Chloroflexus aurantiacus J-10-fl: one gene and its partner. The protein of the gene in region 2 interacts with the protein of the main gene of each other region in a pairwise test. Links are inferred from orthologs where the notes say so. Each region holds a gene or a part of one and is shown on either strand. Other genes may lie near its edges. The genes, in order: selB and serC.

What was found.
Region 1: the proteins of serC (region 2) and selB interact in binary tests that used the Escherichia coli proteins (3 or more experiments, as listed by UniProt). The link is inferred for Chloroflexus aurantiacus J-10-fl from one-to-one orthologs.

What each region holds. Positions count from the first base shown.
Region 1 is NC_010175.1:300,693-316,505, forward strand. The notes cover bases 8,406-11,313. They hold selB (selenocysteine-specific translation elongation factor), read right to left. Parts: upstream 10,840-11,313; coding sequence 8,971-10,839; downstream 8,406-8,970. Other genes in these bases: CAUR_RS01230 (zinc-dependent metalloprotease), read right to left, coding at 8,406-8,868; CAUR_RS01240 (DNA-3-methyladenine glycosylase family protein), read left to right, coding at 10,880-11,313. In the rest of the region: CAUR_RS01210 (PAS domain-containing hybrid sensor histidine kinase/response regulator), read right to left, coding at 1-1,014; CAUR_RS01215 (ATPase domain-containing protein), read right to left, coding at 1,174-2,622; CAUR_RS01220 (M24 family metallopeptidase), read left to right, coding at 2,993-4,072; NAD-dependent DNA ligase LigA, read left to right, coding at 4,457-6,586; more of CAUR_RS01230, read right to left, coding at 7,693-8,405; more of CAUR_RS01240, read left to right, coding at 11,314-11,476; rph (ribonuclease PH), read left to right, coding at 11,548-12,300; CAUR_RS01250 (tetratricopeptide repeat protein), read left to right, coding at 12,377-13,630; CAUR_RS01255 (apurinic/apyrimidinic endonuclease family protein), read left to right, coding at 14,011-15,039; CAUR_RS01260 (peptidylprolyl isomerase), read left to right, coding at 15,575-15,813. UniProt on the Escherichia coli protein: Translation factor necessary for the incorporation of selenocysteine into proteins. It probably replaces EF-Tu for the insertion of selenocysteine directed by the UGA codon. SelB binds GTP and GDP.
Region 2 is NC_010175.1:1,371,898-1,387,718, forward strand. The notes cover bases 4,347-7,262. They hold serC (3-phosphoserine/phosphohydroxythreonine transaminase), read right to left. Parts: upstream 6,388-7,262; coding sequence 5,305-6,387; downstream 4,347-5,304. Other genes in these bases: CAUR_RS05200 (glycosyltransferase family 4 protein), read right to left, coding at 4,347-4,763; CAUR_RS05205 (VOC family protein), read right to left, coding at 4,932-5,312; CAUR_RS05215 (NAD(P)/FAD-dependent oxidoreductase), read left to right, coding at 6,474-7,262. Also shown: CAUR_RS05180 (uracil-DNA glycosylase), read left to right, coding at 1-506; CAUR_RS05185 (hypothetical protein), read left to right, coding at 543-1,130; CAUR_RS05190 (ribonuclease J), read left to right, coding at 1,285-2,955; dcd (dCTP deaminase), read right to left, coding at 3,003-3,563; more of CAUR_RS05200, read right to left, coding at 3,663-4,346; more of CAUR_RS05215, read left to right, coding at 7,263-7,757; CAUR_RS05220 (SH3 domain-containing protein), read left to right, coding at 7,832-8,446; CAUR_RS05225 (ABC transporter permease), read right to left, coding at 8,807-10,057; CAUR_RS05230 (ABC transporter ATP-binding protein), read right to left, coding at 10,094-10,897; CAUR_RS05235 (efflux RND transporter periplasmic adaptor subunit), read right to left, coding at 10,922-12,682; CAUR_RS05240 (TetR/AcrR family transcriptional regulator), read right to left, coding at 12,679-13,323; CAUR_RS05245 (zinc-ribbon domain containing protein), read right to left, coding at 14,466-14,801. UniProt on the Escherichia coli protein: Catalyzes the reversible conversion of 3-phosphohydroxypyruvate to phosphoserine and of 3-hydroxy-2-oxo-4-phosphonooxybutanoate to phosphohydroxythreonine. Is involved in both pyridoxine and serine biosynthesis.

The DNA of each region.
Region 1 (15,813 bases), 1.1 Mb from region 2 along the record:
CTGACGGCTAAACGTTAAAATCCGCCGGGTCAATGCGGTAGCCCGAATCCCAGCCGCCCGAATCTGATCAAAATCGCTGTACAACGGATTATCAGGCGTTACTTCAAGCATCCCCATCTCAGCGAACCCGATGATCGGCACCAACAGATTATTCAGGTCGTGGGCAATACCACTGGTCAGCGCCCCAATCGCCTCTAACTTCTGCGACTGAAAGAGCTGCTCAGCAAGTTGTTGCTGCTCTTCTTCCATTTGCTTCCGTTCGGTCAAATCAAAATGGGCACCCAGCATATGCGTCGGGCGACCGTGCTGATCGTAAATCAGCGCCGCCTGCGAACGAATCCAGCGGTAGCTCCCATTCTTATGACGAAGGCGAAACTCAAGGGCAAAATCGGGCCAGGGCCGATGCAGATAACGGTACAACAGGTTCAGACAACGTTCGCGATCATCGGGATGGATCAGCTCCTCCCACACGGTGAGGGAATCAACAAGCTCATCGGCAGCATAGCCAATTTGCGCCTTCCACTCCGGCGAAAAGAAGACCCGATTGGTCTGCAAATCCCACTCCCACAACCCAATCTGGGCCGATTGCACTGCCAACTGCAACCAGGTTTGGGTACTGGAAAGCATGGCCTGCTGCAAGCGACTCACTTCCAGGGCCAGACGGCGGGCACGTAAAAGAATCTCTATCCGCGCCTGCAATTCGACCTTCTGGATCGGACTGATCACCAGCTCATCAACCGTCTGCCAGAGGTGATGCGTATGATACTTAACATCACCTCGCGTCGTGACCAGCAAGAAGGGGAGAAAGATGGGATATGCCGCAGCACGCCGGGCCTGAATGGCCGCTTCAAACGTCGCCAACGCGGGGCCATCGACGATACAAAGCTGAAAGGAGCGCTGGAGATCGGCCTCACTATCAGCAATAATTGTTTGATAATGGTGCCCCAACCAGTCACGAAGCAATTCCCGATTTGCCGCATTGGCCAGTAAGAGCAAGATTGTGTCATCGGGCATGGTGCATCCTTTTCGTGCCTGCTATATCGTGCCCTCTGTTGTGGGTTGCCGCATGACAGCATGTACTCATTCTTTTGTATCGTCGGGTAGCGGATCATTACCCTTTCGGAACTCCCATCCGAAGGTTGGCGAAACCATCCGGTAACTGCCGGGCCAATCTCACGCCTTATCAACCCACGTCGGCATTCCACTTAGAATACCGCGTAAATTGGTGAGCGGCTTCCCTACTTTAATCCCATAACGAGAAATCGCAAATTCGCGCAATGTCTTCTCAAAATCACCCAACCGTTTTTTCAAAACCCCGATGGCCTTGCGCAGCTCACCCTCAATCTCTAAAAAGCGCAAAAAGATGATATTGTCGCCCAGATAACTGGCGCCAATCTCAGTAACTTTGAAATCACCCACAATGTCGGTTGTATCCATGATTAAAAAGACCGTTACGCCTCGACTCTGCAAATATTTGCTCAGAGCATGCAACTGACTGATCAAGTCTTCACCGTGCATACACAGGCGGTAGCCGGTCACACTATCGATCATGACAACTTTAATCTGCTCTTGTTCGATAAAGTAGCGTACATGCTGGGCAAACTCTGCCGGGTTGTACTGAAGCGGCTCGATCTTCTCAATCCGCAGCAATTGTTGTTTTTGCATTGCCCGAACCGGAATATTCACCGCCTCACAACGCTGTTGCATAATCTCGATCTCTTCTTCAAATGAGAAGACCATCGACCGCTCACCGCGACTGGCTGCCTCCTTCATAAATTGAAAACCAAGGGTCGTTTTACCCACCCCCGACGGGCCGGTGATCAGTGTGATCGTGCCTCGTTCAACCCCACCGTTCAGCAACTCATCAAGTTCGGGTACTCCAGAAGGGATCAATGTGAAAGCATGGCCGGCCACCAACGGGGTTGGAATGATACGTGGGAATACCTGCAAGCCCTGAGTGGTCAAACGCATCGCATGACGACCACTCACAAACGATGAACCGCGCATCTTGCTGACGGTCAGATAGCGACCGGTATTGGTTAATTCGAGCGAGATGATACCATCAGCAATATACTGCAAATCATCATCAGGAAAGGCGGCACTATTCTCAGCCGAAAAGACAACTGTCGTTCGCTGTTCAGCGAGAAACCGCAGAAATGAGATAACCTGCTTGCGGAATTGAAAGGTATCAGGAGTGAGATAGCGAAACTGAGTAATCGAGTCAAGGAAGACCCGTGTGGGTTGCAGACGTTGTACGGTCTCAACAATCTGGCGCGTAATCGGTTCTCGTTCTACTTCAGCCGGTGAGAAGATGTCGTAGATTTGGGTGTTGGCAAAAAAATCAGATGATGGACTGAGGTCGAGGATATGAACCTGATTGAGATTGATGCCTGTTTGCGCTGCATTCCAGCGAATTTTACTCTCGGTCTCTTCGAGGCTGATAAATAGCGTCGTTTCGCCATTTGCCGCGCCGGCAGCCAGGAAATGGAGGCCAAGCGTCGTTTTTCCCGTTCCCGGCCCGCCACGCACCAGGTAAGCGTAACGTGGCACCAATCCACCACCACAAATTTCGTCGAGGCCGGGGATACCAGTTGCGAGACGTTGCGTTGCTGCCTGTTCCATGATGATCCCCCACTACCACCAATCAACATAGCATCCATACTAATCTGTTTACAAGTCAGCGTCAAGGAGTTGTCAGGCAACATCTATGTATCGATGGGTAATCAGAAATTATCTCAATACCGTCAGCACGTTACCAGACGCTTCCCTTCCAGCGGCAGTACGTATGATTTGTGCAAGCATACCGTCTACACCAGACCTGCTTCGCAGCAGAAGCATGTGCCTCCAGCCACCGGTCGCCCCCAATGCCGATAACCCCCTCGACATATTCCCCTCCGCACATAGCCAGCCTGACCGGTTTGTCACACACTCTGCATATATGGTGTAGGATAACAGGGTCACACGATTACGTGGAAAGACGAAAGGACAGATAATGACGAACCGATTGCAACAATTACGGGCAACGCTGGCCGCACGCGAATTACCGGCAATGTTGCTCACTGCGCCAACCAGTCGCCGTTACATCAGCGGCTTCACCGGTAGCGCCGGTGCTTTGCTTATCAGTGCCGAAGCCGCCTTCTTGCTCACCGACGGTCGCTATCTGATACGAGCTGCGGCTGAAGCACCGCACTTTACCCTGCGTGAGGTACGTCCTCCGGCCAGACCAATGACCGCCCTGATCGCTGATCTGGCGAGCGAACTGGGCATCAAACGATTGGGCTTTGAAGCGGCGGTTATGACCGTTGCCGAGCATCGTCAGTACACCGCCGCGCTTGGCAATGCTATCGAGCTGGTTCCCACCGAGAATATTGTGGAAGAACTACGGATGGTCAAGGATGAGGAAGAAATTGCGCTGCTGCGCCGGGCCGCCGCCATCACCGATGCTGCCCTGGCCGCAGTGCTACCCGCACTCACCCCTACCATGACCGAGCGTGAAGCGGCATGGCGCCTCGAAGTAGCACTGCACGACCTGGGTGCCGAAGGGCCGTCTTTCCCGATTATCGTGGCTGCGGGTCGCAATAGTGCCCGTCCACATCATACGCCGGGTGATGATGTTTTGGGGGAAGGCCAACCGATCATCATCGATATGGGGGCCCGTCTTGATGGCTACCACGCCGATTTGACTCGCACGATTGTGCTCGGTCAACCCGACGACACCTTTCGAGCAGTGTATGCGGCAACCCTCAAGGCACAACAGGCTGCCATGCAAGCCCTTCGCCCTGGATTACCGTGGTCTGAAGCTGATGCCATCGCTCGCCGCGTTATCGGTGAGGCCGGCTACGCTGAAGGCATCGCGCACAGCCTCGGCCACGGCGTTGGTCTGGTGATCCATGAAGCACCCTGGCTCCGAATTACCGCCCCTGACGCACCTCCCAGTCCGCCGTTGCAGGCCGGAATGGTGACTTCTATCGAACCGGGCATCTACCTGCCGGAATGGGGTGGGGTGCGGATTGAGGATTTGGTCCTCATCACGACCAATGGTTACGAGGTGTTGTCACAGGCACCGAAGTAATCAGGCACTTGCCACACAAGATCGCCAGCCACCCTGATCCTGGGACGCCACAGGGTAGCCTGTGGCGTTTCAACCAGCAAGTGGTTATCGCCGTACACACATATCGTTGCCGGCGTATTCGCATCGCCCCACACGCGATGGGCGTATCATAACGCGACTCCGACATCGTTCCCGAAAACCTGTGCTACAATAATGCACGTATGTTCGTATAAAAAATGCTGGAGAAACACGAAACCCCCTGGCAACTGCCAGCGGGTCTCGTGTGGGGGGGGTGTCTGTATGATAACGGTTCTTTTACTTTTTGGCAACCCCCCAACGGTACTACTTTAGACCATTTTTTTATAGTACCTCCGACGAACTTCTACCGTAACCGTGGAGTTTCCAATGAGCCATACGACTGTCGCTGATCGCATCAACGAGCTACGCAGCCTGATCCGCCGCTACGACTATCACTACTACGTGCTCGACGATCCCATCGTCAGCGATGCTGAATACGATGCGCTGATGACTGAATTGCGCGCATTGGAGGCGGCACACCCAGAGTTAATCACCCCCGACTCGCCAACCCAACGGGTAAGCGGGACACCTGCATCTCAGTTTGCCAAAGTACAACACCCGCAGCCGATGTTATCACTCGGTAATGCCTTTACGAAGGCTGATCTCCTGGCATGGCGGGATCGGGTACTACGACTCCTTGGCCCCGATGCCATAGTAGCCTATGTGGTCGAGCCAAAGATTGACGGTCTGGCCGTTGCTCTGACCTACCGCGATGGCCGCTTGGTGCAGGGGGCCACCCGTGGCGACGGTGAGGTTGGCGAAGACGTGACGGCAAATCTGCGCACCATCGGCAGTATCCCGCTGACACTTCAAGCGACCAGTACGCCCCAAGATGATGACTTGCCGACGACATTGCCGACCACGATAGAGGTGCGGGGCGAAGTCTACATGCGCACGGCTGATTTTGAGACGCTGAATGATCGGCTTGCCGCCGCAGGAGAGAAAATCTTCGCGAACCCACGCAACGCTGCTGCCGGCTCGTTACGCCAGAAAGACCCCACAATTACCGCGGCCCGTCCGCTCCGCTTCTTTGCCTACGGTGTTGGCGTCGTTGAAGGCATTTCGCTCAGCAGTCAATGGCAAACGCTCCGCTATCTGCGCGCACTCGGCTTTCCAGTCAACCAGGATGTTCGCCGCTTCACCGACTTCGCTGAAGTCCTGGCCTATTGCGAAGCCTGGATGGCCAAACGTGACGATCTACCTTACGAAGCCGATGGGGTAGTGATCAAGATCGATGATTTCGCCCAGCAACGCGAACTGGGTGTTGTCGGGCGCGATCCCCGTTGGGCAATTGCCTTCAAATTCCCGGCCCGCGAAGCGATCACCCGCTTGCTCGATATTACGGTCAATGTTGGTCGTACCGGCGTCGTCACACCCAACGCTGAACTGGAGCCGGTACAGATCGGCGGTGTGACAGTACGAAACGCCAGTTTGCACAACGCCGATTACATTGCCCAGCGCGACATTCGGATCGGCGATTATGTCATCGTCAAACGCGCCGGTGACGTGATACCCTACGTGGTCGGCCCGGTGATCGCCCGTCGCGATGGCAGTGAGCGGCCCTGGCAATTTCCAACCCATTGCCCGGCCTGTGGCTCACCGCTTGAACGCGAAGAAGGTGAGGCGGCCTGGCGCTGCAACAATTTCAGCATCTGCCCGGCCCAACTGGTACGCCGGGTCGAACACTTCGTCAGCCGATCAGCCCTCGACATTGTTGGGATGGGTGAGCGACAGGCAGAACTCTTCGTCCAGCGCGGTCTCATTCGTGATGTAGCAGACATTTTCTTCTTGAAAGCCGATCAACTGGCAGAACTGGAGGGATTCGGCCCGAAACGGATCGCCAACCTGCTCGCCGCCATTGACGCTGCCCGGCAACGGCCACTCGACCGGCTCCTGGTCGGGCTGGGTATCCGCTACGTCGGCACCGTCGCCGCCCAAACTCTTGTTGCGGCGCTGGGATCACTCGACGCAATCATGGCAGCGCGCCAGGAAGAACTGGAACAGATTCCCGGTATTGGCCCGGTGGTAGCGGCCAGTATTGTTGATTTCTTCTCACGTCCAGCAAACCGGGCGCTGATAGAGAAGCTGCGGGCAGCCGGGGTACAGATGGGTGGGGTGAGTGGTCCAACGCGCCAGAGCGACACCCTCGCCGGCAAGACATTTGTCTTGACCGGAACGCTACCCTCGCTGAGCCGTGAGCAAGCCAGCGCACTCATTGTTGCCCATGGCGGTAAGGTGACCGATAGTGTGAGCAAAAAGACCAGCTATGTGGTGGCCGGAGCTAATGCCGGGAGTAAGCTCGCCAAAGCACTCCAGTTAGGGATTCCGGTCATTGACGAAGCCGGTCTGCTGGCATTGATCGGAACAACGGCAGAACCACCACCATCGCCACCACCACCTCCACCGGAAACCAACACCGACGGCAATCAGTTGCTCTTACCGCTTGACGGAGAATGACCCGACGGCGTGGCAGTGCTCCGCTCCAGCCGTGCCGGCACGTGCCGGATGGGTTGCCTTACACACGCATCATGTGCGTGGCGCAGGGTTTGGAGTGCGGCAGCCATGCTGCCGCGCCAGCCGTACACACGATCCGGCGCGGATTGCAGCGGACACCCGTGCCGGTACGTACCCCTGATGATGGGGATGGCTGAGCGCAGGCCGGCAGCCTGCCCCACAGCGTGCTGGTGCCGGTAGTGTGTAGGGGCGGGTTCGGTAGGGGCGGGTTCTCAACCCGCCCCTACGGACGGTGCCTGTGCCGTTCACCTGACCTTCCAAGGGATGCGGTGGACGGGAATGTCTTGCATCGCGTGCAATCGATGGTTGTTCAGAGGTAATCGCAGCCGCTACGCTCCCCGCTCCCGCACAGCGCTATGCCTTACCCATACCCAGGTTGTCAACCGCTTCGCTCATCAGTCGAACCTATCTCATCGTGCGCGATCCTGGGCACTATCGCGTCGCCCTGCTGTCGCGTGGGTCGTACGTCACGAACGGAAAGCGGATGATAGATGATAGCAGCGGAGGTAACCGTTGGATCAGACCACGGGGAAGACGTCCAGCCTGCGCACCAGCGGTCATGGCCAGCCCCTGCCGGCGGTGGATGGAATGCCTCCACAGGGAGCGCTTGCAGCTCGGCCTAACGCAGCGTGACATGTGGGTAATGCATAGCCCCAGCAGAGGGAGGTTGGGAGGGGATAAAGAATAATTTGCCCAGATTGCCGCCTGGGTAAGTACGTTCCTCCCCCCAACGGGGGGAGGTTGGGAGGGGGGCGGGATTTAGGTCATCGGGAGCTATCTGGAGAACGCCCACACCCCAGCGGAGCGAGGCCAGGCTGGAGTGTGATGCCGGGACGTGTAAACACCCCCACCCTCACCCGCCCCCGCCGGGGGCGGGAAGCAGCGGCACCGAATGACTCCCGCTGGTGCGGGCTGGTGCAGGTGATGAGCGCGCCGAAGGTGCGCGCTCCCAGGGGGCAGACTATTGTCTGCGCACGGTGTGTATCGGTCAGGGCCAGGGTGATAGTTGTCTCTACTTCCAGATGTGGTAGAACGACTTCAACCCTCGCCTACTGCCGATCCATCCTCACGATCCATTGCCCCGGATTGCGGATTTCATCCATCGACGGCAGATTCTCCGGTCGCTCCCATACCCGGCTGGCAAACTGAATGCCACGCGCTGCGACAACCGCATTGACAAACGCCTCGCCCTGCTGATATTGAGCCAGCTTCAGATCGAGACCGGTCAGACGGAAGACCATCTGGTCAAGCATGGTGCGCTGGCGTTGGCGCTGGGCAATCTGCTGCTCAATCTGGTTGAAGCTGGGCAACAACCGGCGACCAACTGCATTCATCACGTGATTCCCGTAGCCTTCGATCAGCGACATCAGCGCCTGAATCCGGTCAAAAACCGCTCGCTGCTCAGGTGTTAACACGGTCTCGATCCAGTGTTGACCACTCCCAATACCTTGCAAGAGGCGCATGAGCATATCGACCAGGCTATTGCCACTACTGAGCATTTGCCCACTGACGAGGGCAAAATTTTGCTCAAGTAGCTCGCGGAAGTACGTGCGCACCCATGGGTAGGCTTCAAACTCGAAGGCATGGGTCATTTCATGCAGCGTAATCCAGAGCCGGAAATCCTCGTCGCTCAGACCCAGTTGCTGTTGGACGCGGGCAATATTGGGTTCCACGAAATAGAGTGAGCCGCCGGTCGCCTCAGCCGACAGTAAACTGAGATCGTACTGACCGAGCACCCGTTGAGCCAGATAGCCGAGCAAGCCGCCAATCTGAACGCCCAGGAGCTTGCTGCTAACGTCATTCATCAGCACGCCGAGTGCACCCCGCCCACCGCCGTTCTTCTCGTACATCTCTTCAATCGGGCGAAAAAGCTGGCTAAATGAAACGATATTCGCTTCCAGCCATTCCCGCCGATCAAAGACAAAAATCCGACTTACCGGTTCAGGTAGCCGTACACCGAGATAGTCGGCGATCAGAGGTTCGCTGAGCGCCACCATCCGCGCATACTGCTCGCGCCGGAAAGCCCGATTATCCACCGGTGCCTGCTCCCATTGAGACAGCCGCAACGCAGCCTGGCGAGCCTGCTCCCAATCGATCAGACCGCTGGCAGGGCGAGTGCTGTTACGGGCACGTGTTTCAAGGTAATAACGTGCGGCAAATCCGGCAGCTACACCCAACAACAAAGCTGTGCCAAAACGGCGCAAATCATTCTGATTACCGGCCAAAGCAGTCTCCTTTCCAGCGCGAGCGGGGTAGGTTTAGTGTCTGTTAAGAGTCTATCATGATTGATCGCCTCCTGTCCAATCTGGCGATCCACACATAATGCCTTAACGCACCAGAATGCGTGTATCTCCCACTCGCCGGGTTATCCGCTGTTCGTCAAGGTATTCAAGAAACGCAACTGCATACCGTCGCGAGACGCCAAAATGGTCACGAAACGCTGCTACCGTTACCCCGCCCTGCGTTTCTACGGTAGTTCGCACCCACATCGTCATTGCTGTGCAGGTTGCCGGCAACAGATACAGGTCAGATGCGATCTTCACCAACAGACCATTATCACATGCCCACGCCAGTAATTCACTGTCGAGTTCAGCAGGTGGTGGAGCAGGGGGCATGTGGGCCAGCGCGCTTATGTAGCGATTGAGCGCACGTTGCTGATCTGCTGTTGGCTGTGGTGTGAAGTTGGTCAACCGTACCGTTGTTTCATCAGCACTGAGCCAGCCCTCTGCCATGGTGGTTGCCAGGACACTTTGCCAGAGTCGTGGTGTCAGTTGCAAGCGCTGGCGTACCTCCTCACGCGACATGCCCCGCCGCAGCGGAAAGCGTTGATGGTACGACGCCAGGAGATCACGTAAGGTTGCACGTAAACTGGCCCAACCCGCAGATGAGATCAGAACGTCGTCTCCCAATACGACCAGATGTCCCTCTGTGACGAGTGCCACCAGCACCGCCTCGGCCTCAGTATCAGTGATACCGGCAGCAGCTAAACTCTCTGTGCGCAGCCGGGGCCGGCCATCGGCCAGGGTTTGGCGTAACCGCTCGGCGGGACTACCCTGGGATCGCAATGTCAATGCCGCAATCACCTCGGAACGAAAGCGACGATGGCGTGGCGGATGCGGATCAATCACCACGCCACCTGCAACAGTGCGACTGGGTGAAGGCGTGCGCAGAATGAACCGGTCACCAACGGCGGCAACGACCGGAACTGTCAGCCGAATCTGTACCCATCCTTCGGTACCGGCGCTCAACTCATCGGTATCCAGCAGGGTAAGCCGACAGGGCGCTTCACTGCTCCCGATAAACAGATCGAGCGCAGCATTATGCGCGATTGGCGCCACATCACTAACAACGCGCACTCGTGCATCGAGTAAGGTCGTCGGCGTCAATGCGCCTGGCAAGGTCAGCACATGACCACGCCTGATGTCGCGGTGATGAACACCGGCCAGGTTCACGGCCACCCGCATGCCCGGTTTCCCCTGATCGATTGGTCGTTGATGGCTTTGTAAACCTCGAATGCGCGCACGTAATCCTGGCGGTAAGAGTTCGACCTCTTGACCAACTGAGAGGACACCATCGCGTAAGGTACCGGTCACGACCGTACCAAAACCGGTAATGGTAAAACTCCGATCAATCGCCAATCGCGGCACACCGCGCACCTGATCACGCGCCGGCAGCGTATCAAGTAAACGGTCGAGTGTTAGCAGCAGTTCGGCCAAACCGGCGCCAGTACGGGCCGAGACGGGCACTATCGGTGCTGATGCCAGTGTACTCCCGGCCAGCGCCTCGCGCACCTCTTCGCGCACCAGCTCCAGCCAGTCAGCATCGACCAGATCAACTTTGCTCAGCACCACAATCCCGTGGCGGATCGCCAACAGATCGATAATCGCCAGATGCTCACGGGTCTGCGGCATCACTGCTTCATCGGCGGCAATGACGAGGAGCACCGCATCAATACCACCCACACCGGCGAGCATGTTCTTGATAAAACGCTCGTGTCCGGGGACATCGATCAAACTCACTTCCCGCCCACCCGGCAGGGTCAGCCAGGCAAATCCCAGATCGATGGTCATCTCGCGTTGCTGCTCTTCGCGCAAACGGTCGGGATCAATACCGGTTAATGCCTTGACCAGGGTTGACTTACCGTGATCGACATGACCGGCAGTTCCAATCACAAACATTGCCAGAAACTCTTGCATATCGTTTACAATACTGCTAAGAGCATTGTACGATGAAACGATGGAACACGCACTTCAGCATCTACGCAACGTTGATCCAACGCTAGGGCACTGGATCGAACAGATTGGCCCATATACATTGCAACGGCAGCCGCACGGCTTTGCCACGCTGGCCTATGCCATCATTAGCCAGCAACTATCACTGGTAGCGGCCCGAACCATTCGCGACCGTCTCAACGAGCGATTGGGCAGCCTGGCACCGGAGACTATCATTGCGGCTGATGAGACAGTACTGCGCGCTGCCGGCCTCTCGGCTCAGAAGAGCAGCTACCTGCGCGACCTGGCCGAGCGCGTGATGAGTGGTCAACTCGACCTGAACCTGCTGCCAACGCTCGACGATGAAACAGCCATCACACACCTGATGACCGTAAAGGGCATTGGGCGATGGACGGCTGAAATCTATCTGATGTTTGCCCTCGAACGACTGGATGTCCTGCCGGCTGCCGATCTGGGCCTGCGTGATGCTGTTCGTCTCATCTACGATCAACCACGCCTGCCCAAACCCCAGGAACTGCGTACCTTTGGTGAACGCTGGCGTCCCTACCGCAGCATTGCCTGCTGGTACCTCTGGCAGGCACGGCGGATTATGATCAGTTAAGTAATCTCACGTTGTATCGTGGTCACAAACGTGGTATGATGGTCAATAAGAGGTAGAGGAAACGGTTTCGTATGATGCGGATTGATGGACGGTCACCAGACCAACTACGTCCCATTTCCATCGAGATCGGTGCGGCACCGTATGCAGAGGGATCGGCACTGATCGCCTACGGAAAGACTCGTGTTCTCTGCACCGCTACGGTGGAAGATGGAGTACCAGCCTGGATGCGCGGCCAGCAGAGTGGCTGGGTCACTGCCGAGTATGCAATGCTGCCACGTGCCACTCTCCAACGCACCCGTCGCGAACGCAACGGGCCGAGTGGCCGAACCCAAGAAATTCAGCGGCTGATCGGTCGTTCGTTGCGGGCTGCGATTGACCTCAATGCGCTTGGGGAACGTACTATCACCATCGATTGTGATGTGTTACAGGCCGATGGCGGTACCCGCACGGCAGCAATCAGTGGCGGTTACGTTGCCCTGGCGCTGGCGGTAGATTACCTGGTACGCAGCGGCGTCCTGGAAACAAGACCAACGCTGACACCGGTGGCTGCTGTAAGTGTGGGCATGCTTCAGGGCGTGTTACTGCTTGATCTCTGCTACGAAGAAGACAGTCAGGCCGACCTCGATTGCAACGTAGTGATGAACAGTGCCGGCGGGTATATCGAAGTCCAGGCCACAGCCGAGCGATCAGCAGTCACTCGCGACCAGCTCAACGCACTGCTCGATCTGGCCGGACGAGGCATTCAACAGATTTTGGACGCACAGGCCGCTGCGCTGGCAACTGCCTTGCCCAACAACGCCATGAGCCAGGTACAATCCCCATAACCCGGATTGTACCCGATCAACCTGCGACGTCATGGCTCGCAACGGTCGCCCTCCATGCCGGGCGAGGAGGTTTATCATGACAGACGAGACCAGACGCGTTGCCGGTCGTCGCCATCTACGCTACGGTTTGGCTTTTGAACGCACCCAACATCCCGAAGCAGCGGTTGATCAGTTTCGGCGCGCAATCGCTGCTGATCCGACCCTGCGCGATGCCCATAATGCGCTGGCTTTCCACTATCAGCAGCAGGGGCTGCTGGCGAAAGCTGCCGATGCCTTTGCGGCTGTCGCCAGCCTGGCCGACGACTATTTTGCCCACTTTAACCTCGGTTTTGTCCTGATTGAACTCGAGCGCTACGATGAGGCTGAACGCGAGTTTCGCCGTTGCCTTGAACTTGACCCTGGTGACGTAGCGGCACAACTCGAACTGGCCTACATCTACGCAGCCCGTGGTGACTACGAAACTGCCTTGAACTTCCTGACAATCCCGCGTCAACACTATTACGACGACTGGGGCGTGTTTCACCTGCTTGGTCGCTGTCTCTTTCACATGCAACGCTTCGACGAAGCACGTCAGGCCTGGCAACAGAGCCTGGCCCTGGCCCCAACCCCAGAAACGCAACTGGAATTGCTCTCCTGTCTGCAAAGTATTGAACGACGACGTGAATTTCACGCCACCATCAGTCACAAAGACGAACTCTACATTCACGAGGGGGTTATCTGTCTCGGTTCAGCAATGGACGATGGGTTCACGATCCGACCGCTGAGCAATTACCGGTTCAGCGAACTCGATGTCGCCCGTACCATACAGCGTTTTCTTGCCCTGGCCCGCAGCAGCGAATGGCGTTTCGGTGGGGTGACGACACCAGAGCTGATGAGCAAGCCATTGGCGCTGACCCTGGCGCAATTACTCAATCTGCCATTGCTGAGCCTGCACCACTTACCGCAGCTCTCCGAGCCAATCTTGATCGTGATGGCAGTCGGTCATTCCGCCGATCTGCTCACCATTGCCCGCGAACGCTTGCCCGTTCCTGGACCTGGCTTCTGCCTGGCAGTTAACTGGACACGCCAAAGCAAATTGTTGCCGGAAATCATCGGGGTAATCGTCGAAGGTCAATGCACCGTACCCTGGGAAGAGGAATTGCAAAGCCTTGATACAGCCGGTCAGACCGATCACATCAAACACATTGCCGGACGACTGATACAGATGGTACAAACGCTACCCGGCGAAGACAACCTGCCTCGCCAGATTCGATACTACACACGCCACCATCGGCGATTGGCAATCAATGCCCTGTTGCACACCTCGCCGCCCGACCACCCGGCTGAGTAGGACACAATGATTGTTATATCAAGTTTAACGTAAGGCATCGGCACGCTATCTACCGTCACCCTCACGCTGTGCCTTGTGGACAAGCACCCCCTGGGAAGGCGCGCTTCCGGCTCGCTCGTCACCTGCACCACGTCCTGTACCATCTGGGTGATAGCAGAGAACGCAGTCTCTGGCCTGTTCACCATCTGCAACAGCCCGCCGTGCATGCTGTCGGCAGTGTTCTGCCAACCTGCATCGACGACTCAAACAGACAAATAGCTATCATCGCTATTGACGAAAACGAACATTTGTCCTACAATAAACAGGCATTCACCTGCACCATCACCGGCGAACGCCCTTGCAAACAAACGCTCACTATCCAACGTGCTGCGGCTACTGTTATGAAGGCAATAGATCATCCAATTCCTGGAACCAGCCACGACCTTGCACCGCTCTACCAGCGTGCATCCAGGCAATCAAAGCATGCAGCAATCCGATCTTCCGGACAGCAATACGACACAACCCACCCTGGTATTCGGCTCGGTTTTGCCGTTCGCACTGTGAGTCAACCCGGCCTGATCAGCGGCTCGCCACCTCATCTCAGCATCTTATTAACCCATTTAGGTGATGCCCTACGCTACCTTGAGCGGACTAACATCCGGTTTTACCGTTTTGCGTTACCCCGTCACTTCAATCTCAGCGATCTGGCTGAATGTCAGACACAACTCGCGCTCCTCAATCAACACATCAGTACCCGCAACCTGCGCCTGGGCGTACACCTTGATCCGCACCTGAGCCTCAGCCATTCCGATGAACAGGTTGCCGACGCGACGATCCGCACGATTGAGGCGACGTGTCAGCTTCTGGCAGCCCTTGATCACGCTCAGACCATCAATCACACCCTGGTGATACATCCCGGAGCTGCCGATCCTGCTGCACAACAACGCTTCATCCAGCGTTGGGTAAAGCTATCGATTCAGGCTCGCCGGCGCACAACCATCGAGCACACCGGCGCCGGATTCTCGCTGGGGCAACTACTCGTTTTAGCTGCACGTACCGGTATCCCCATCGTTTTCGATTATCTCCACTACCGATTACACAATCCTGAACGGTTGAGTCTGGCGCTGGCACTAGGGCTGACCCTGGCCACCTGGCCGCACCAGATCCGCCCCGAAGTTCATCTGAGCAGTCAACGCAGCGAAGCCCATCTGCTTCCGGGACGCAACGGTACTACCCGGGTCATACCACCACGCGCCGGTCAGCACGCCGATTTTGTAGTCGCCCATGATGCAATTGCCCTGCTCGAAGCCGGTCGGGGTTTACCACCGTTCGATCTGATGATCGAAGCAAAAGCCGGCGATCTGGCACTTTTGCGTCTCCGCCAGGAACTGGCTCATTATGCACCCGAATGGGCTGCGCGGCTGGCGTGAGGATCTGTCACACAGCAAGGGTCTTATGTTCATATGTGATGTATGTACAGAACACGCTGGCCGGCCAGCGCTGTGGCAAAGTCTACCTGAATCGCGACTGCCTGACATACGCATATACCGCCTACAAGAAGCTATCTCATTCATTACTGACAGACGACATAATCGTGACGATCACACACCGCATCCCCGTGACCAGCAGGGTAAACGGCCTGACAGACGTCTGATCGTGAGCGCGGCTGGTGCGACATGTGGCTGCCGCACTCCACACGCCGCGATACACGCCTGACGAGCAAGCAAGGCACGTAATCCGGCGAGTGATGGCACTGGAGATCGTCGTTAGCACTCCTCGCTTCCATACTGCGAGCGAGCTATACTGTCGTTAGTGATTGGCAGGCACTCATGAGCCTGGGCGACGGTCGGGTAGCACAACCGCACAGCTTTTATGAGACAACTGCCAGAAGAGCGGCGTATACGCACATCCTTGCGCGGTTTGATATAATGCCAGCGGAAAAATATCATACTACCGAGGTGATCTGTGAGTAACGAGCGACCATCTACAACATCAAACCCGCTGGCCGGTCTTGTTGCTATTGCCATTTTGCTCATTGTGTTAGGGTTTGTGGCCGGCCTCTTGATTAGCCGATCTGGAACACCAATAGTCGTACCAACCGCAGCACCTGCTCCTACCAACCCACCAGCACCAACAGAGCCTGCATCGGTTCCCACACCGATCACCGGCAGTATGCCCATACTGCCTACAGCCACCACCTATCA
Region 2 (15,821 bases):
TTGGCGAAGGGCCGGGCTATCACGAAGACCGGCAGGGTCGTCCGTTTGTTGGCCCTTCTGGCCAGTTCCTGACCGACCTGCTGGCCCTGGCCGGTCTGCGGCGCGACGAAGTGTATATTGCGAATGTTGTGAAATGTCGTCCGCCCCAGAACCGTGATCCCGAACCAGAAGAAATTGCGACGTGTACGAAACTGTTTCTGATGCGCCAGATTGCGGCCATTGATCCGGCAGTGATTGTGACGCTAGGGCGCTTTTCGATGGGTCTGTTTTTGCCCGGTGAACGGATTTCGCGGATTCACGGTCAACCGCGTTATGTTCAGGGGCGATTAATCGTGCCGATGATCCACCCGGCGGCTGCGCTTCATCAGCCGCAGAACCGGCCATTGCTCGAAGCCGATTTTCGCCGCCTGCCCGACATTCTGGCCGAAGCCGAGCGGCAACGAAAGATGGCTTCGACTCCAGCACCACAGCCCGACGAGCCGCCAGAGCAACTCCGTCTCTTCTGACCATTGGCCGCAAGTCGCCAGCAATGCGACGATTCAATGTCACAGAACTATCGCCTCGCGCCGGCAGGACGGCGTGACAACCTATTGATGATTGCCGTGGCAATGATCCTCTGGGTCTTTGCGGTGTGGAGTATTTCCAGTACGCTCCGGCTGAGTCTGCATCCCGCCGCATTTCTGTCTGATCTGCAACGGCTTCTGGCCCAACCGCCGGCACTTGAGCAGACTGTGCCGGCACTGCTGATGCTGGTGCTGGTTGTGGCCACACCCCTGCTGATCTGGAACCTGATCGCCGAATGGGACGCGACGTTTCGCCCGGAAGCAGAGGGACTTCAGTACGAAACGCTGGGTGTTCGTTTGTGTTATCCCTGGCACGTGATGAGTGCTCTTCAGCCACACCCGGTGACACCCGATGAAGCGGCTGTGATTCTGTGCTGGTACGATCCGGCTGAGACGATAGCCAATCCGCTGCGCCGCTGGCTGCATCGCCAGACCCATGGCCGCCAACGCCTGATCATTGGTGCCGGGATTGAACGACGGGCGGAACTGATCAGGGTCATTCAAGAAGAAATGGTGCGTGTGCGATCACGCGCTACGACAGACGCAGTACATGCGCCGGCATCTTGATGCCGACAACAACCAAAAGGGACGTTCAGGGTTCGGGTATGCCCTGTCAATATACGTGCGTAAGGCGCCTGCGCTGGAGCGCCTTTGTAAGCGAATATCTGGATACAACAGAAAGGAGTAGGGATCGTCTGCACAACGATCCTGGTAGAAATCTATGGCCAAACAACGTCTCCGTGTGATTCCACTCGGTGGCGCCGGGGAGGTCGGTCGGAACATGTGGGTGGTCGAGTATGGCGATGACATCGTCATTCTTGACTGTGGTGTCATGTTTCCCGATGCCGATATGCTCGGTGTTGATCTCGTGTTGCCCGACATTACCTACTTACGCGAGAAGACGGATCATATTCGCGGTATTCTCCTCACCCACGGTCACGAAGACCATATCGGCGCCGTGCCACATCTGATCGCCGATTTAGGTTTTCCACCGATCTACGGTACCAAACTGACCCTGGGCCTGCTTGGCAATCGGTTGCGCGAACATCGTTTGCACGATAAGGTGACGACCGTTCAAATCAATGAACGGGTGCCGTTTCAGGTTGGTCAGTTCAATGTCGAAGCCTTCCACATTGCCCACTCCATCCCCGATGCAGTCGGGTTTGCCATTACCACACCTGCCGGTCTGCTGGTCTACCTGACCGACTGGAAGCTCGATCACACGCCGGTTGATGGCCGACCAACCGATCTGGAGAAGATTGCCGAACTTGGTAATCGCAAGCCGCTGGTGCTGGTAACCGATTGTGTACGGGTTGAATCAAAAGGCTACACCCCCAGTGAAGCGACTGTTGGTGAAGCCTTTGATAATATCTTCGCTACCGCACCGGGCCGGATCATTGTCGCAACCTTCGCCTCAAACATCAGTCGAGTGCAGCAGGTAATCGACTCGGCAGAGGCGTATGGCCGTAAAGTGATGCTGGCCGGGCGGAGTATGGAGACCAATGCCCGCATCGCCTTCGAGTTAGGCTATTTGCGGGCCGATGAGAGCACCATCATCCGTCCGCACGAAATGTCGGCCTACCCCGACGAGGAGATTGCCATCGTCTGCACCGGTAGCCAGGGTGAGCCAATGTCGGCCCTTAACCGCATGGCCAACCGTGACTATCCGAATGTCAAGATCAAACCCGGCGACACCGTAGTGCTCTCGGCTACGCCGATTCCCGGCAACGAGGTGAGTGTCAATAAGGTGATCAACAACCTCTTCAAGCTGGGGGCTGATGTGATTTATGGCCCTGAAGCACGGGTCCACGTCTCCGGGCACGCCGCGCAGGAAGAGTTGAAGCTGGTGCTGGCGTTGCTGCGCCCCAGTTACATTGTGCCCTTCCACGGCGACTATCGCCACCTGATGCTTTACCGCAAGCTGGCGACAACAATTGGCGCGGTGCCCGACAGTGAGCGGGTGCTGCTGGCCGAAGGGGGCACGATTATGGAGTTCTCCCCCGGCTTCGGTAAGATTACCGGCAAGGCCCCGGTTGGGTATATCTACGTTGATGGTACGACGGTTGGTGATGTGGGCAATGTGGTTGTCCGTGATCGCCAGTTGCTGGCTAAAGACGGTATGCTGATCGTGGTGGTGAGCATTGATAGCGCCACCGGTCAGCTCGTTGCCGGGCCAGACGTGGTCTCGCGTGGCTTCGTCTATATGCGCCAGAGCCAGGATTTGATCGAGGCCACCAAAGAAACGGTGCGCGCTGCCCTGGCCAACCGCAATGGCAGCAACCCGGTGGACGCAGCCTACATCAATCGCAAAATTCGCGATGTGGTGAGCGAATTCCTCTACCGCGAGACGCGGCGGCGGCCAATGGTACTGCCGATGGTTATGGAAGTGTGATTGTGGTTGCGAGCGAGACGTTGTGGTTGCCACAACGTCTCGCGGCTTTACGGATCGATCCGCGGCAGCACGATCCCCGTCTGTCCCTGATATTTACCCTTCTTGTCGGCATACGACACCTCGCACGGCTCGTCACTCTCCAGGAACAAGACCTGCCCAATGCCCTCGTGCGCGTAGATGCGCGCCGGGAGCGGGGTCGTGTTGCTAATTTCAATCGTGACATGGCCTTCCCATTCCGGTTCGAGCGGGGTAACGTTGATGATGATGCCGCAGCGGGCATACGACGATTTGCCGATCACGATACAACTCACCGTGCGGGGAATGCGAAAATACTCCAGCGATTGCGCCAGCGCAAACGAGTTCGGTGGAATATCGACGTAATCGGCACGAATATCAACAAAGGAGCGCGGATCAAATTGCTTCGGATCGACAAGGGCGTTGTAGACATTGGTGAAGACTTTGAAGTGGTCGGTGACGCGCATGTCGTAACCATACGAGGTCAGACCATACGAGATGACCCCCCGGCGTACCTGGTGATCAACGAACGGCTCAATCATGCCGTGTTCGAGTGCCATACGGCGAATCCAGCGATCTGATTTAATTGGCATCGGTGACTCCTTACGGTTGGTGAATGCTGCTTTCCAGCATACAATCTCTGCCTGAAAAGAACATTACAGCTCGATTTTTATTCAGGTACTGCTCGCCGCTCATCGCGCCATCTCCTCGTAGACGGCGACGTGACGACGGGCGATGGCTGCCTGTGTGAACGAATCCAGCACCCGTTGCCGTCCGCGCCGGCTCAGGTCGTGCCAGAGATCGGGATGTTCGATCAAGCGCATAAGTGCTGACTGCAACGCAGCGACATCGCCTTCGGGAAAGACGATCCCGGCGTCGCCGATAACGTGCGGGATTTCGCCACACGTCGATCCAATCACCGGCACGCCACAGCTCATCGCTTCAATCAATACCCGCCCAAACTGCTCTTTCCAGTTGGCCTGTGTGCGCGACGGCAAGACCAGCACATCAAGATCACGCATCGCTGCCGGCACCGCAGTACTGCTCACTGCCGGCCTGATCTCAAGCCGCTCGCTCACCCCCAGTTCTGCCGCCAGTTTTTGCAAGCGTGTGCGCTCGATCCCATCACCGATCAGCCGCAGCCGGACACTGGACGGCAGACCGGCCAGCGCCTGCACCAGATCGGCTACCCCTTTTTCCGGCACCAGCCGGCCAACGTAGCCGACAATAAAGGTTGAGCGCCGGCGCTCTGCATCACGTGGCGTGAAGAGGTCGGGATCAACCCCAAACTGGGGGATAATGCTGAGCGGCCCTTTGTAGCCGTGACGGCGTAAAATGGCTGCCGCTTCCTGGTTCCCGGCAATCGCGTGCGCGGCGTGGCGCAGGTTGTAGCGTTCAAACCAGGAGAACGGTGGTGGGTAGCGCCGATCAATGTTGGCCCAGTTGTAGAAACAGCACCGTGCACCGACCGCCAGTCCGACCCGCATGGCCAGAAAGGTAGCGAGGTTAAAACTCTCTTCATCAATGTGGAAGACCTGTGGCCGCAGGCGGGCGAGCAGCGGACGTAAGCCGGGGTAGAAATGAATATGATGATGACCATTCCAGACAATAGGCACTGTGAGCAGGGTATAGCCGTCGGTGAAGCGCCGTTCAAGAGGGATAAGTCCAACCCGCGGTTCACGCCAGCCGTCTGGGGTCAGAACGGTCAACTCTACCCCAAGGCGAGCGATCTCCTCCAGCTTGCGCTGGTAGGCCCCGGCGACCACGGCCTTCGAGAGCATGACAACACGCATAAGCGAATATCTCGACGTAGTAGATAACCAGGTAAGCGATGTCCGGCCAATCCCGGTGGCATTATATCAAGTTCTTGCCCCACGAAGGGTGCGACCCGTGGATGGCAGCGGATGGGCATGGGCGGGGGCAGTCCAGCTTCTGGCCGGTCACAGATGGCTGAAACTGCGTCAACCCTCGTCGAACGGATGGAGAAACCGCTGCACTTCTAGCCGATAGCCATCGGGATCGCGGGCAAAGAAGTGGTAGATGCGATAGCGCGGGTTTTCGCGCGGTGGGCCGTCGGTGGCAATACCGGCGGCAACCAGCCGCTCGTAGATTGCATCAACCTCGCTGCTGACAATCGTCAGGATGAGACGGTCATCGGCAATCGCCGGCTCAGTGCGCTGACACAAACCGAGGTAACCACCCCGCGCTACCCGGTAGATATGAATCCCACCCTGATCCAGCACCAGCGGCAGGCCGAGTGCATCGGCGTAACACCGTGCACTCGCCTGCAAATCGGTGACCGGGATGAAGGTGATGGCTGCCGCGTAAGGATGCTCATCCATGGCGTTTGGCGAAGTCTTGCATAAAGTCGGCCAGGGCTGCCGCCGACTCCGGCGCGACCGCGTTGTACAGCGATGCGCGAATGCCGCCTACCGAACGATGACCGGCCAGCCCGACCATCCCGGCGGCCTGGGCTTCATTCAGAAATTGCTTTTCCAGTTCGGGCGTGGGCAGACGGAAGGTTACATTCATCAGCGAACGTGCTGCCGGCACCGCGTGACCGCTGTAGAAGCCATCGCTACCATCAATCGCGGCGTAGACCAGTGCCGCCTTGCGGGCGTTCCGTTCGGCCATCGCCGCCAATCCACCCTGATCCTTGATCCACTCCAACACCAGATTCACCATATACACCGCAAAGACGGGTGGCGTGTTGTAAAGCGAATTGTTTTTGGCGAACGTGGCATAGCGCATAATGACCGGCAGGTCTTTGCGTCCGCGCTCGATCATATCCTGCCGAATCACGACCACAGTAACACCCGCCGGCCCCAGGTTCTTCTGCGCACCGGCGTAGATCAGCGCGAAGCGCTGCGCCGGGAATGGCCGCGAGAGAAAATCACTGCTCATATCGGCGACCAGCGGTACCGAACCGAGATCGGGCAGCTCAGCCGGCCACTGCACCCCCTGAATCGTCTCGTTAGTGGTAAGGTGGAGATAGGCCGCCTGTGGGTCAGGCGTAATGGCATCGATGGACGGCAAACTGCGGTAGCCATCGGCGGCTGTGCTTGCCAGCAACCGCACCGCACCGACCCGCTGCGCCTCTTCATACGCCTTCTCGCCCCAGGTACCGGTGACGATATACTCAGCAGTGGCACCGGCAGGCAACAGGTTGAGCGGGATCAGGGCAAATTGCATCGAGGCGCCGCCCTGCATAAACAACACGCGATAATCGTCACCCAGACCCAGCAGCGCCTTCAGATTGGCTTCCGCTGCCGCATTGATTGCCTCGTATTCCTTGCTGCGATGACTTATTTCAAGAACGGACATCCCACAGCCGTGGTAATCAGCCAGTTCCGCCTGCGCACGTGCGATTACGTCAGGCGGCAACGCTGCCGGGCCGGGATTGAAGTTGTGAATCATGATGTCCCCCTTTATCCTTTCGAGCAGGCTCGCTGTGAAACATAGTATACTCGAAATGGTAACGTGCTTACCTAGAAGGAAGGAGTATGCAGGTACTTGTTATCGGCGGCGGTGTCGCCGGTCTGGTGTGTGCGCGGACACTCCACCGCAAGGGGTATGAGGTAACTCTGATCGAAGCCACCGATGGTCTCGGTGGCCGGGTGCGTTCTGATCAGGTTGATGGCTTTATCCTCGACCGTGGCTTTCAGGTGCTCTTTACCGCGTATCCGGCGGTACAACGGCAACTTCAGCTCGCGGCGTTAGACCTGCGGGCATTCGATCCAGGCGCGATTGTCGTCTGGCAAGGCCGTCACTTCGTGTTAACCGATCCACTCCGGGATCGCGATCCTGCGGCACTGGCCGGAGCTGTACTGGCACCGGTCGTTCCCTTCAGCGATAAACTCCGCACCCTCCAGGTGGCGTTGCGCATGCGCCGGCACACGATTGATGACCTGCTGGCCGGCCCGGACCGCACCACGATTGAAGAGTTACGGGCACTGGGGTTTAGTACCCAGATGATTGACCGCTTCTTCCGCCCCTTCTTCGGCGGCATCTTTCTGGATCGTTCGCTACAAACCAGCGCCAAGTGCTTCCGGTTCAACTTCAAGATGATGAGCGACGGTGAGACGGTGGTGCCGAATCGGGGGATGGGCGCAATTGCCGAACAGCTCGCTACTGACTTGCGCACAGCCGGACGCATACGGCTCAATACACGGGCGGTGGCATTGGTAGAGGAATCTGGCAGGGTGTGCGGCGTGCGTCTCGCCGACGGCAGTACAATGATGGCCGACGCCGTCGTCCTGGCGACCCCGGCCCCCGAAACAGCCCGCCTCAGCGGTTTACCGATGCCGGAAGGCCAGCTCGGTTCGGCGTGTGTCTGGCTGGCCACCCGCCAGCCGCTGTATCGGGGCAAGAAGCTGATCCTGAATGCCGACGAAAAAGCCTTTGTCAACACCCTTGCCCCCATGAGTGCAGTGGCACCGGGCTATGCGCCCACCGGCTGGCATCTCTACGCCGCAGCGATCCTCGGCGTTCCCGAACAGGACGACAGCACGGTCGTCGCCCGCGCGATGGTCGATCTGAATCGCATGTTCATCAACGAAGCCACAGCCACCACTGCGCTGGCGAATGCCCGTATCCTGCGGGTTGACCGGATTCCGTTCAGTCAGTTCCGCCAACCACCCGGCCTGCACCCCAACCTGCCCGACAACCGAACCGAACGGCGTGGTCTGTATCTGGCCGGGGAAGTGACGGAAGCCAGTAGCATCAATGCTGCCCTGCTCAGTGGCGAACGTTGCGCAGAGGCGATCCAGGCCGATCTACCACGCTGACAACACGTCCGGGAACAGCTATAATGCATCTAACCGTAGATGCGGTGGCGGTGCGCAAGGGAAGGAGTCGTTCCATGATCAACTATGGCAGCAAGAAGGACGAGGGCGAGGCGGGCAAGGGGGTCGGCGAAGCACTGCGTTCGATGAGCGATCAGATCGGTCGCCAGGCGCAAGAGATTAAGCGGTTGCAGGAAGCACTTGAGGCAGCGCAGCAGGATGCCGCAGCCGCCGAACAGGCTCGCAAGGCATTGGCCGAGGCCGAAGCACGGCTGGCGCAGATGGAGGCTGAACTAAAACGGTTGCGCGATCAACAGGCCACAGCCAGTACCGGCGGCAAAACAGTGAGTCCAACGGCGTCCGCCACCGACATCGGTGGGGCCATCGGTGCGCTGGGCAGCAGTGGCGTGGTCAAGATCGGCCCCAGCACCCCGGCAGCCACCCCCACAACCGGCGGCTTACAGGTTGGTGGTGTGGCGTATGTGCAGAAGGCCGGCGGCAAGAATCTGCGCCTGCGCAGCGCCCCTGGCCTCGACTCAACCGTCCTCGACGGCCTGCCCCCCGGCACCCAACTCACGCTACTGGCCGGCCCGCAAGAGAAAGACGGTTATCCGTGGTGGCAGATTCGCACAACCGACGGGCGCGAAGGCTGGGTCGCCGGTACCGAACTGGTCACCAGCCCGGAAGGTTAAGACAGGGGTCGTCCGTCTACTGCCAGATAGGATGTAGTTACCTCGCGTGGGTTGGAGTGCGGGAGCGTGGCTTTTGCAGTTGCCATGCATGATACCGGGCAATGTCGCATCGGTTATTCTGCCGGTCACGGGGATAACATACGTTTTCAGGATCATCTGGCTGGGCGATGATGATTACTGAGATAAATCTGGTAGCCCCGCCTCACACCCGTAGCGGCGACGCATGCGTCGCCCCTGCAGGGAGGGGGCGGGTTCTGAACCCGCCCCTACGCACCGGTAACACACCTGAAAACGCTTCAGCACGAGGATCACCCCTGGCACACTGTTGAGCAAAATGTGGTGCAACGTCGCACCTGCTCGTCACTCATACCGCAACGCCTCAATCGGCGGCAACAGTGCGGCCCGGCGGGCCGGGTAGTAGCCGAACCCGATCCCGATCACCGACGCGAAGGTCAGGGCCAGCACGATGCCGATCCACGAGATGCCGGTGGCAATGCCGCTCACCGTGCTGATCAGCCAGACAATGCCGATTGCGCCGATCACACCGATTATACTGCCCACCAGACTCAGCGCCACCGCTTCCATCACAAACTGACCAAGCACATCGCCATCACTGGCCCCCAGTGCCTTGCGTACCCCAATCTCGCGGGTGCGTTCGGTGACCGCGACCAGCATGATGTTCATAATGCCAATGCCACCAACGACCAGACTGATCCCGGCGACTACGGCAATGAAACCGGTAATCGCGGTACTGATGCCGGCCAGCACGTTCAGCGCCTGCGTGGGGGTCTGGAGATCAAAGTCGTTGATGGCATCGGCGGGAACATTCCGCGCCGCCCGCAACGTGCGTTCGATCAAGGCCACCGCTTCGTTGACCTGCTGTTCACTCTGCAAGCCGAGCAGGATACTGCTCATTTGCAACCCGCGCCCCGGCAGGTCAAGATCGCCGATCAGCCGCAGCCGCATGGTGCTTACCGGGGTAAAAATGCGGCCATCGGTCGAGAACGGCCCGCCGTTTTCGTTGATAATGCCGATAATCTCAATCGGCTGGCCGTTCACCTCAATCGTTTGCCCAATAACATTCCGCAACGCCTCTTTGTCGGTGCCGAAGAGATCACGGGCCACCAGCCAGCCCAGCACCCCAACCCGCGCTCCGGTTGCTTCATCGGCGGGGGTTAAAAACCGACCGTGCAGCATCGGTGTGCGCTGAACCTGGGGATAGTCAGCACTGGTGCCAACCAGCAGGGTCTGCAAAGCGACCGTACCGGCCCGCGCCTGGGTGCTGACCGTGATTTCTGGCGCAATCGCCCGAAACAGATCAGGACGGTCAGCAACCAGTTGATTCAACACCTGAAAATCCTGGATCGAGAGCAGACCGTAGCCGGGCACATCACGGGCACCCTTCGCCCGCGGATCGCCCGGCGTCACGGCAATCCGGCGGGTACCCAGATCGACAAACTGTTCAAAGACCTGCCCCTGCAAGGCGTTACCCAGTGACAACACTGCAACCAGTGTCCCCGCGCCGATGATGACGCCGAGCATGGTCAGTAACGAGCGAAATTTATTAGCGCGCAGGCTGTCAAACGCCATTGCAATTAACTCAGTGAGCATAGTTCCCTCTCATCATGGTCTGGCCGTACCAGTGCATCAGGCGGCCTCGTCGGTTGGCTGACGCCGCACCGGAACCGGTACCGGCTCCAGATCACGACTCCGCTCAACCTCCTCCAGCACCTCAACCCCGTAGTATTCGCTCAAGATATTGTCAACCAGGCGTCCGTCACGCAGACCGATCACCCGATCCATGTGCCGGCCAATCTCCGGATCGTGGGTAACAATCACGATAGTTCGCCCCTGTTCGCGATTGAGCTGGCGAAAGAGCGCCATAATCTCGGCCCCGGTGCGTGTATCGAGGGCACCGGTTGGCTCGTCGGCCAGAATAATCGCCGGATCATGCACCAGTGCCCGCGCAATCGCCACCCGCTGCTTCTGCCCGCCCGACAGGGTGTTGGGCAGGTTATTGAGCTTGTGGCCCAGACCGACCGCTTCCAGAGCTGCGCGCGCCCGTTCGGCCCGTTCGCGCGCGCCGACCCGACCATACACCAGTGGCAACTCAACATTTTTCTGCGCCGTCAGACGGGGCAACAGATTAAAGTTCTGGAAGACGAAGCCCAGTTTCCGATTGCGAATCCGGGCCTGTTCCTGGCGGTTCAGGCGCGAGACATCAACGCCATCGAGGATATACTCGCCACTTGTCGGGCTGTCGAGCAACCCGATCAGCGTCATCAGCGTACTCTTACCACTCCCCGATGGCCCCATAATGGCGACCATCTCGCCCTCTTCAATTGTCAGGCTAATATCGTCCAGCGCAACAAATTCGCCATCGCCGGTTGGGAACGTCTTGCGAATATTGCGCAACTCAACAATTGGCCGGCCTCGATATTCAGTCGTCACAGTGGCACTCCTTCCAGGATTTGATTAGCGCACAACAACCTGCTCGCCTTCGGCCAGACCACTCTTGATTTCGACCAGACCGTTGGCCTGCAATCCAACCAGGACGGCCCGCTCGCTGATGGTGCGCTGCCCATTTTCATCGGTGGTGACAACCTGAACCATGGTCTTGGCACCTTCATTGCGAAGAGCAGTCACCGGCACCTGCAAGACATTGCTGCGCGTGGCGGCAATAATCGCAGCCGTGGTGGTCATCCCGGCACGCACCGGTTGACCGGACGGATCAAAGGCAACGGTCACGCGATAAGCGGTAACGGCACTGGTACCGGCGGGAAGCGGCTCGATGTTCACCACCTCACCGCGGAATGGCGGCCCCTGCAGAGCATCAACGGTCACCTCTACCGGCTGCCCAGGCGCAACCCGCGCCACATCAACTTCATCAACCGTCACTTTCACCAGATAGCGACTGACATCAATCAGGACAATCGGGGTCTGACCACTGACCGCTTCACCCGCCGAAACATTCACAGCGGCCACCACACCGGCAAATGGTGCGCGCAGCGTAGCCTCTTCCAGGCGGATGCGGGCCGCTTCGAGTTGCGCCTGAGCCTGGGCCAGGCGAGCTTCGGCGCGGGCCAGATCGCTGGCGCGTGGATCGGCAGTCAATTGGGCAAGACGGGCTTGCGCCGCAGCGAGTTGTGCCTGCTGGGCAGCAATCGCATTCTGCCGTGCCGCACCGGTCAGACGGGCCAGCTCGGCCTCGGCCCGCGCCAGTTGCGCCCGGGCCGCCGCAATGGCATCGCTGTCAGGGCCGGCCAGAATAGCATCGAGATCGGCTTTTGCGCTGGCTACCCGTGCCTCAGCCGCCGCCAGACCACTCACCTCATTTTGCACCGCCGTCTGATACGCGATTTGGGCCTGGGCTAATGCAGATTCTGCATCGGCCAATGTTCGTGCCGCTCGCTCGAACGCGCGTTCAAAATCGCGCTGCTCGGTCTCATTGAGAGAGCGTCCAGTGCGCGGATCGGTACCATTTGCCTTCACATGCTCCCAATTCCAGTAGGCATCACTGTATGCACTCTGAGCGTTACGCAAAGCATTGGCCTGAGCTTCTACTCGTGCCAGGGCCTCAGATTTAGCCGCCGAGAGCAGGTCGCGCTGCCGCTCAAGTTCGGCCTGGGCCTGCACCAGAGCTGCTTCAGCGCGCACCCGTTGCTCATTCGTAGCCCCGTTCAGCAACTTCTGCAAACGCTCACGGGCTTCGGTCACCGCAGCCTGCGCAGCCGCAATATCTGCCGGCGTCACATTGGTCTGCGTCTGCGCCAGCCCGGCCTGAGCAGCGGCGACCAGCGCCTCGGCCTCAGCCCGTTGTTCGGGCGTTGCCCGCTCGCGTAGCGCCTGCAAATCGGCCTGAGCCAGAGCAACGGCTGCCTCAGCCGCTGCCACATCGGCCCGCAACTGGCGGTCATCAAGGCGCAGCAACGGATCACCCGCCGCAACCTGCTGCCCGACCGTCACCAGCACCTCTTGCACCCGACCACCGAGCGTCAGGCTCAACTCAGCGGTCTGGTTCGGTTCAACCGAACCGGTAGCATTAACGGTCAACCGCAAATCGCCACGGGTTACCGGGGCCAGACTGAGACCGGCCAGCGGATCGGCCGTCGATGCGGCAGTGAAACGAACAACAACCGTCGCGATAACTGCAATCAAAAGGCCGGCCGCAATCCACACCGGCCAGGGGAGACGGGGTAAACCAAAACGCGGTCGAGACTGGGGTAACGTGCTCATGCCTGTACTGCTCCTGCTGAAGAATTGGGCGTAGTGGACTGGCCAACGCCGTGCAAAAAGAGATCGACTAACAGAGACGGGGAGACGCTACCCACCCACTGCGCCATCGGATTGGGGGGAGCCATCTCGTGAAAGGTTTCACAGAGACTGAGAAACAGCATCGCTGCTGTCGCCGCCGAAAGATCACTGCGGATCAAACCGGCGGCAATTGCTTCGTCCATCACCCGGGTAAGGGGGGCAAACAAATGCCGGTAAAAGGCAACACTCAACCTGGCCCGGGCCGCGTCACCGAGATGCTCCATCATCTCGTGGCGCATCATCCGCATATCGCCTTCATAGTCCATCAGCACCGTTGCCATAGCCTGAAGACGCTCGTTCAGTGGGCGGTCAGCGCCAACCAGATCGGTTAGCGGCTGGTGCATTGCTGCCAGCACACGCAACCCCATCTGCACAAAGAGTTCTTCCTTGTCGCTGAAGTAGTAGTAGAGGGTTGGCTTGGTAATACCGGCAACCTGAATAATGTCGTTGATCGAAACTGCCCGATAGCCACGCTGCATAAAGAGCTGCGCTGCCACATCGAGGATGCGGAGCGCGGTGGGGCTATCGCTAATACGCGGATCGGGCAGCAGGGTTTGTTCCATAACTTTCAACAGTCTCGTCTAACTAATTCTTACCGACCGGTAAGTAATATACCACGATGAACAATCATTGTCAATGCTTTGCAAATATTTTGTCGATAAATCCTTCAGGTGATACAAACGCTTGCGCGAAGACGTGAACCTTCAAATAACTCAAGTTGTCACCCGTGCTATGAGCAGGCTGTTGAGTCTGACTGTCAGGATGAATAACACGACGTTGCATTCAACACCGTATGGCGCAACCGCGTGAACGATGTGGATCGTAGCCAGTTCCTATGGATGTGTTATGTCACGCCTCACAGAAGCAACCCGGGTTATACTCATCCTCTGAGTCCTCTGTGCCTCTGTAGTGGTAAAGGTAGCAACTTGGGTTCGGATTTCATCCCCGTGCTGAAGTGCCACCCGCAAGCCGCCGGTAGGCCGTCGCAAACGCAGGCGCAATGATCGCTCCGGTGTGGCGTCAGCGTAATCGTTAGATTGCGAGCCGAGACTTCTATCACGCCAGATGCAATGTGGCACCAGGCGACGCGGGGATTGGCGCACAGAGTGGGGACGGAGGCGTTGGTGCAGGTGCGTCCTACCTGTCAGTATTTTTATTACCGAATTCTTATTGAATAGTCAGGACGACATTGGTGACATTGACACAGGTGAATCCTACCGCGGCGGTAGGGGCGACGCATGCGTCGCCCCTACTGACCATCGTTAGCGTAATCACATCTGACTCAACGGAAGGCATGAGCGGAAACACACCCCGCACTGACGACTCCCGCCCTCGGCGGGGGCAGGTTGGGGTGGGGGCATTCGTGCAGAGTGAGTCATACTGCGGCGGTAAGGACACCCGGCTGTGCGCCTCTACCATCGTTAGTGCAATCACACCACTGAGCGCTGCAATAGCGTGCGCAAGCAAGGGTTCCGCATTCACCGTGCTCGACTCCAGGCGTTGTTTGTACCGACCACGGATGCGACATCCGTGATCGCCACGATCATCTAGTCTTAGTCTGCGGAAGATGAATGCGATGACTTCCAGTAATCCGGTGAATCCTGGATGTGAGGAACACGGCTGTACCAACTGCACGAACGTGCAGAAAATGAAGGTGGACGCAGATGGAGCCTGCGCCCACCCTACTATTCTTCAGGGTCGATCCTTAAAACAACGACCGCTGATTACCGCGCATCTTACTGAAACACGAACTACAGTAGACGGGCTTAGTGCCGCGTGGTACGAATGGGACAGTCGTCTCTTGACCACAACTGGCGCACGTCACCCGATAATTAACACGCTCGCGATTCGCCGGAGCGGCTGTCGGTCGTCGCCGTTCAGACGCCTCGCTCATTTGAGACTTACGCGCCTTGCGGCAAGCCGGACAACGTACCGGCTCATTCACAAAGCCTTTGGCGGCGTAAAACTCTTGTTCTCCCGCTGTAAAGACGAAATCCATCCCGCAATCCCGACAGGTCAGGGTTTTGTCTGCGAAGCTCATGGCTCGCTACTCCTCTAGCACAACAACGAAGGGTTCGTGGCCGGTGTGGGGTTGCGTTGCGTCCGAACTCGACCGAGAGGAGGCTCAGAGGGGATCGCTAGCGCGTACCAGATCCGTACCATTCTTGAATATTGATTATACCAAATTTTGACTATTGTGAGAAGTTAGATTTTTGCATCTTCACTATCCTGGTGTCACATATTTGAAGTGTGGATGCAGTGCTTCCGCAACAACCGCATGACGGGGAACCGGGTGTGAAGACCATCTGGCGTGGGCTGCGCCGCCTGCACGACATCGTCGCTCGCCGGTAACTCCTACGCACAACTCCACCTGCTGCTGGTAACACATGATGTGATGTATGGGTAATGCATAGCCTGGCGAGGGCAGGTTGGGGGGCGATTCGAGAAAGACAATCTCATCGAGCACCACATTGGCTGCTGCCAGTACCACCCGCCACTTATCCAACTGTTCGATCCACAGCGGTTTCCGACGCAGAACGTGGGGTGAAGGTTAGGGTTGATGAGGCGGGGAACCCGCTTTGGGGCACGGCATGCCGTGCCCCTACGGGCGTCCAGCGATACATCATTCAGTGCAGCACCAGAGGTATTGCTGAATAGTAGCGGTACGGTATGCGCGGGACAACCCTGGTCGAGGCGATCTATACGCAGAAGCGCCGCATGCGTAGGGGCGGGTTTAGAACCCGCCCCTACGGTGTCATGGACGGAGGGATGGCAAGCGCCTTCGTCAGCGACTGGTGTCTCGCGATGGACTGGTGACGTGCAGCGTTGGACGAAATGAATTTCGTCAACGCCTGGACGGAGAACAGGAGCGAGCGCTGGTGTCAACCGCTGGTGCATCCCTGTTGCGGGCCGTGGTACAGTCACGTTGTTTGAAGTGCGGCAGCATGACTGTTTCATCAGCCGCGCTTCGTGCCAGGCGCATGTCATGTCGTTCACCCTACCGGTCACGGGTATGCCGTGTGCTATCGTCACGATCATGTAGTCTGTCAGTAATGTCAGG